Regions from separate parts of the Lactobacillus rizhaonensis genome, predicted to be linked through region 2. Evidence: predicted binding sites of a transcription regulator. Region 2 holds the regulator's gene; the other holds the start of a gene.

Region 1 (3,410 bases), on a different contig from region 2:
ATTTATTCTTTAAAAAGTTTGATGAATTATTATTGCGTAGTTAGACATTAATTAATATTTGTAATAAAAAAGACGAAATTCACAATAGAATTTCGTCTTTTTATTAGTTATAGATTAGCTTAAGCGAGTGAATCCCAAGCTGGCAAATCAGTAATTGGTCCTTCTGCTATAGCTACTTGCTCTGGTGTCAAGTACTTCTTGTGGACAACAACTTCGTAAACATAATCTTTGAACCAGTCGTTGTTCATAACGAAGAATCCTTTGTCACCGTTCTTTTCGCCCCAGGAGTTTTCAACCTTCCATTGGCGAACATGTCCGCCGTCTTCATCAACACCAACTAAAGTCATAGCGTGAGTTGAAGCACCAGCACCAGTGCGCAAGCGATCAGCTTTGGACATCTTAAGGTCTACGCCAAAGAGGTCACTTAGTTGGTACAAATCACTGTCAAGATAGCCCTTCTTACGGTCGCTTTGTTCACCAACATCATTTCCAAACCAAACTGCTTCGCCATCTTTTAACTGGTTAACAGCTGCAGTTTCCAAGTATTCCATTGGCACGTTTAAGAATTTGATACGGTATGAACCCTCAACGTTATCTTCAAAAGGTAAGCCGTATAATTTATCATATTCATGGTCTGGAGCGTTAGACAGTACGACATAGTCATTGAAGTCAACGTCACCCATGTATTTATGCAAAAATTCCAGTGGAGTTAAATCTTTATCCAGGTGATATTTCTTATCGTCATCACGATATTCCAAATCAAATTTCTTAGGTGGTTCACCGACTGCAATTGCGGTCATCTGGTAAACTTCACTTAAGAAGTGCTTACGGGCTTTTTCGATCTCATCGTCTTTACCGGCTTGCTTTAATTTACGCAAGACCAGAGCATCTTTCTTTAGCTTATCACCCAAAGCTTTGGCAAAGCCGTTGGTATTATTGGTATTGAAACTCTCAGGCATTGCATAAGAAGGAACGACACCGTATTTTTCAATTAAAGCGGCACCCATGTGGAATTGACCACCATCTTCACCTGCACCCTCTAAGTGAGCTTTTACAGTACGTGAATCAAGTGGTTCGTCTGCAGTAGCCAAGATATTGTCATAAAAAATATTTGCCCGTTCAATTTTATCCCAGAAGAAGTTGTAACTTTGTGAGAAAGTGAAATTCTTGCAGTGATATTTTCTACCAAAATTGTGGCGTAAGATGTTTAAAGTAGCAAATTCCCAGCAACGACCTGATTGGCGTTGATTAGTAACATTTTCTGTGTCAAGTTCAGTTGAAAATACACGGGTCAATTCACCTTGAACGTGTTCATTGTAAGCAGCTGTTAGAACACCACTTTTCTGAGCTGCTCGGGCAACAACTTGATTTTGTGGTTTTTCATTAAAGTTTGCGGCAAATTCTTCCAACTCTTGGACAGTTAATTTATGAGCCATAAAATAAATTCTCCTTTTTTAATCTATTTTTAAATTACTATATATTTTAAGCTAAAATAAAAGCGAGTTCAATAGCTGAACTCGCTTTAGAGAATTGTATTGGCAATTTATTTAAAATTTATGCAATATGGTAATAAGTTAATCAATCTGGATTGAGTTATCATTTGCACCAGCTTGTTGCTTTGGCAAGGTAATAGTTAATACACCATTATCATACTTTGCGTGAATATCACTTGCAACTACATTTGGTAATCTGAAGCTGCGTGAAATGTGACCTTCACTTCTTTCACGGTGAATAATACTGTTGTCCTTAGACATATCCTTAAATGATTTTCTTGAGCCGGATACGCTCAAAATACCATTATTGTAATTTAGGTGAATTTTATCCTTGTCCATTCCGGGCATATCAACTTTGATTACATATTCTTTGTCGTTTTCAACAACATCTGATTGCATTAATTTTGCTACTTCGTTATCGTCAAAAAATTTTCTCGGAAGATCAAACCAATCATTCATCGCATCAAATAGGTCATTGTGCCGATTCATCATATCATTTGCCATAGTAAAAAACTTCCTTTCGAAATTTATATATTGTATCAGAAGACTTTCATTTCTTCCTTACAATTATTATTATAGTATGCAGATTCATAAAAAGGAAATAATTAGCACTATTATTTTTAGAGTGCTAAAAAATTATAATTTATAGCTTTAAATTAGTATTTATAGCTTGTGGATAATATTTTTAACAAAATAATTAGGAGAGAATATTTTGGTTTACTATCAAAAAATGACGCCCAAGGGTTACCAAAAAATTAAAGATGAAATAGCCAGTTTAAAAAAGGATAGGCCTAGAAGAATTAAAATTTTACAGGAAGCGCGCTCTTTAGGTGATTTGTCGGAAAATACCGAATATACGGAAGCGAAGCGTGATTTAGGCCACCTTCAAAGTCGTCTGCGTTATCTGGAAAAGCAGTTGAAATATGCCGAAATTATTGAGAAGAAGGATGACGGCAAAGTAGATTTAGGCAAGACGGTCACACTAAAATTTGCTGACGACCCAGAAACTGAAACATACCAGGTTGTCGGCCGTATGGAAGCTGATATTGGAGCAGGAAAAGTTGCGTTTGACTCACCACTGGGCCAAGCAATTATGAAAAAAGAAGTTGGTCAAACTGTAAGTGTTGTAGCACCTGCTGGGGAGTATCAGGTTACTATTGCGGCAATCGAATAAATTTTTGCTTGATTATTCGAACTTGTGTTTGTATAATTTATTTTAGCGAACATAAGTTTGCAATAGGAAGTGAAAGCAATGTATGATTACCGTTATGAACCACACCGATTAATTTTTATGATTGATAACAAATCATTCTTTGCTAGTTGTGAGGCACTTCAATTAGGTCTAAACCCAATGAAAGCTGTGTTAGCAGTTGTTTCGCATCAGCCACATACAAATTACGGCTCGGGGCTCATTATGGCGGCCTCACCATTAGCGAAGAAGAAATATGGGTTGACTAACGTCATGCGGGTACGTGATTTACCCACGAAAAAAGAAGCACCGGATTTGATTTTGGTAGAACCCCATATGAATTTATATATCAAACGCAGTATGCAGGTATTGGAAATTTTTCAAAAGTATGCTGCTGATGAGGATATCCATGTCTATTCTATTGATGAAAGCATGATTGATATGACTAAGTCATGGCGCTTGTTTGGCAACGATCCGTATCTGGTGGCACGCAAAATTCAAATAGAAATTAAATCAAAAATTGGACTTTATACTACTTGCGGAATAGGAGAGAATCCACTGCTAGCTAAACTTGCCATGGATATTTCTGCTAAACACCGGTGTTCAATGATTGATTATTGGCATTATATTGATGTACCTGATACTATTTGGCAAATTAAAGACATGGAAGATGTTTGGGGAATTGGCAAAAGAATAGCTGCCCGTTTGCGCCGGTTACACATTAATAA
Region 2 (3,410 bases):
AAAGTTAAGGCAATCTATCGAAAAGATGGTACCATTTATCGCCCGTATTTAATGCTTTTACAAAATGAATAGGTGAATGAAGGTCTTATTATGGAAATTATCCATTTAACATACCCCTTTAAGGAAAACATAATTCCCCAAAATATTATTCTTGCTTTAGGTTTCTTCGATGGGGTTCATCGTGGACATCAAGAATTAATCAAAATTGCAAAAGAAAAAGCAACGCAAAAACATCTGCCACTAGTGGTAATGACGTTTGATCGTCATCCAAAAGAAGTCTATCAAAATAAAAAAGTTACTTACATAGATACACTTGCAGAAAAAGCCTACAAGATGCAAAAACTTAAAGTTGATTATTTGCTGGTGATGCATTTTAATGAGGCATTTAGTAAACTAACAGCACAGGAATTTGTTGATAATATAATAGTTAAATTACACGCAGATACTGTCGTAGCTGGTTTTGATTACACCTATGGTCCCAAAGACACTGCCAATATGAAAAATTTCCCTAAGTTTGCTCAGGGAAGATTCGATATTGTTAATGTCCCTAAGCAATCTTATGATGGTCAAAAAATTGGTTCTACGGAAATCAAGAAGGCAATAACTAGTGGAAATATGGAATTAGCTTCTAAGTTATTAGGTTTTCCTTATGTTATGTCAGGCTATGTTGGTCACGGTTTACGCAATGGCCATAAACTCGGTTTTCCTACAGCCAATTTGGTTTGGACTGAAGACAAGGTTGTTCCTAAAATTGGAGTGTATGCGACTAAAACCAAGATTTGTGGTAAGTGGTATGACTCAATGACAAGTGTAGGCTATAATGTGACTATCAACCAAGGGAAAAAGCTTTATATTGAGTCAAACCTATTTGGTTTTGATCAGGAAGCTTATGATGAGGAAATGGTAATTAAATGGTATAAGTATACCCGAGGTGAAATTAAATTTGCCAGTTTAAAAGAGTTAACAAAACAAATGAGTCAAGACGAGGCTGAAATTAAAAATTATTTTGCTGCGATGAATTAATTAATAATACTAAAAAAATGATTGACGTTTTTTAAGAAAAAAGTTAGCACTCAACTTGACATTCTGCTAAAAGCTAGTATCATATAAATTGTTAGCACCTAATCAGATTGAGTGCTAAAAGTGAGGGCGATATTTATGTTGACCGAACGTCAAGAATTAATTTTAAAAACAATTATCAATGATTTTACGCAGACACATGATCCTGTTGGATCCAAGACTGTTATGAACCAACTACCTATTAAGGTTTCAAGTGCTACTATTCGTAACGAAATGGCTGTTTTAGAAGATAAGGGTTTGATTGAAAAAACTCATTTGTCCAGTGGACGCGTGCCTTCAACTGAAGGCTACCGCTACTATCTTGACAACTTGGTTGAACCTTTACAAATTTCATCTTCTGTATACAAGCGAATCATTAGTCAGCTTGATCAACCGTTTCATCAGGTTAACGACATCGTACAGGCAGCTGTAAAAATTTTATCGGATCTAACAAATTACACAGCATTTGCGGAAGGTCCTGAAAATAGTGAATTAACTATTACTGGTTTTCGTATTGTGCCGTTGTTTAACAGACAGATTATGGCTGTCTTAGGAACTAGCGATGGTGACGTTCATGACCAGGTTTATACTTTACCTTATAATGTTAATGGTGATGAAATTGAACAGGCTGTGCGCATGATTAACGATCAGCTGGTTGGCAAAACTTTAGATCAAGTTACTCCTGACTATCTTAAAAAGACTTTGGGCAATAAACTTAAAGTTGCTCATGTCTCTGAACTGATTAGTTTGGTCGAGGATGTTATTAACGATGCTGCCAGTGAGCAAACCTATGTTGACGGTCAGATTAACCTGCTTAATAACATTTCTTTGGACGATGTTTCAAATTTAAGATCGCTCTATGAAATGATTGAGCATAATGATTTGATTTCCAATATTTTAGACAATAGGCAAAATTTGAAAAGCGACAGGTATCCCGTTCGAGTTAGTTTAGGATCCGAATTATCAAATGATTTGTTAAAGGATTACAGTCTGCTTACGGCAGAGTATAGCGTTGGTTCTCATGGAAAGGGTATAATTGCTTTACTTGGCCCTGATAATATGCCGTATTCTCAGGTGATTGGATTACTCGAGTATTTCAGAAACGAGCTATCTAAAAAATTACTTGATTATTATGGTAGATTTAAATAAAGGAGGTTAGCCGTGAGTAAAGAAGAAAATAATAATAGTAAGAACTCAAAAAAAGAGCCAAAAAAAGATGAACATAAAAAGTCAAAGGCAGAAGTAGAAAATTCTAAGGCTAAGGCTAACAAAGATAACAAACCTGAGTCTTTGGAAAGTAAATTGCAGCATAATTTGACTCAATTGCAAAAAGAAAAGGACGATTTGGAAGATAAGTATTTGCGCAGTCAAGCTGAGATGCAAAATATGCAAAATCGCTATAATAAAGAAAGAGCGCAGCTTATCAAATATGAATCTCAATCTTTAGCTAAAGATGTTTTACCCGCGATGGATAATTTAGAAAGAGCTTTAGCTACTAAAGTTGATGATGAAGCATCAAAACAGCTTAAAAAAGGTGTACAGATGACACTTGATTCACTTGTTAAAGCGATGAAAGATCACGGTATCAGTGAAATTACAGCTGAAGGTGTCAAATTTGATCCCAATTTACACCAAGCTGTTCAAACCGTTGCGGCTGAAAATGATGATCAAAAAGATCATATTGTACGAGTTTTGCAAAAGGGATACTTATACAAAGATCGTACTTTAAGACCAGCTATGGTTGTTGTAGCACAATAATTGAAAGGAAGCATATCAATGTCAAAAGTTATCGGAATTGACCTAGGAACTACTAACTCAGCAGTTGCCGTTTTGGAGGGTAAAGAACCAAAAATTATTACCAACCCAGAAGGAAATCGTACTACTCCTTCAGTAGTTGCTTTTAAAGATGGAGAAATCCAAGTTGGTGAAGTTGCCAAAAGACAAGCAATTACCAATCCCAATACTATTTCTTCTATTAAACGTCACATGGGCGAAACTGATTACAAGGTTAAAATTGGTGATAAAGCTTATACACCACAGGAAATTTCAGCAATGATCTTGCAATATATCAAGAAATTCTCTGAAGATTATTTAGGCGAGAAAGTAACTGATGCTGTTATTACCGTACCTGCATACTTTAATGATGCTCAGCGTCAAGCTACCAAAGATGCCGGTAAAATAGCTGGTTTAGATGTTAAGAGAATTATTAATGAACCTACTGCATCTTCACTTGCATATGGTTTGGACAAGGACGCAGAAGATGAAAAAGTCTTAGTTTACGACCTTGGTGGTGGTACTTTCGATGTTTCCGTACTGCAATTAGGCGATGGCGTCTTTCAAGTATTGTCAAC

What was found. The regulator HrcA, encoded in region 2, represses chaperone genes, less so after heat shock. The targets are predictions, from matches to a motif close to TTAGCACTCNNNNNNNNNGAGTGCTAA.
Region 1: the regulator HrcA is predicted to act here: its motif matches at 2,099-2,125, upstream of AAA915_RS05925 (Hsp20/alpha crystallin family protein).

The regions. Positions count from the first base shown of each region.
Region 1 is NZ_BTTV01000004.1:2,079-5,488, reverse strand. Features, by position in the region: gene AAA915_RS05935 (nucleoside hydrolase) at 1-44, shown strand, start outside; gene AAA915_RS05930 (C1 family peptidase) at 120-1,436, opposite strand; gene AAA915_RS05925 (Hsp20/alpha crystallin family protein) at 1,575-1,997, opposite strand; gene greA (transcription elongation factor GreA) at 2,206-2,667, shown strand; gene AAA915_RS05915 (Y-family DNA polymerase) at 2,746-3,410, shown strand, end outside.
Region 2 is NZ_BTTV01000001.1:74,621-78,030, forward strand. Features, by position in the region: gene truB (tRNA pseudouridine(55) synthase TruB) at 1-72, shown strand, start outside; gene ribF (riboflavin biosynthesis protein RibF) at 91-1,023, shown strand; gene hrcA (heat-inducible transcriptional repressor HrcA) at 1,159-2,208, shown strand; gene grpE (nucleotide exchange factor GrpE) at 2,221-2,817, shown strand; gene dnaK (molecular chaperone DnaK) at 2,836-3,410, shown strand, end outside.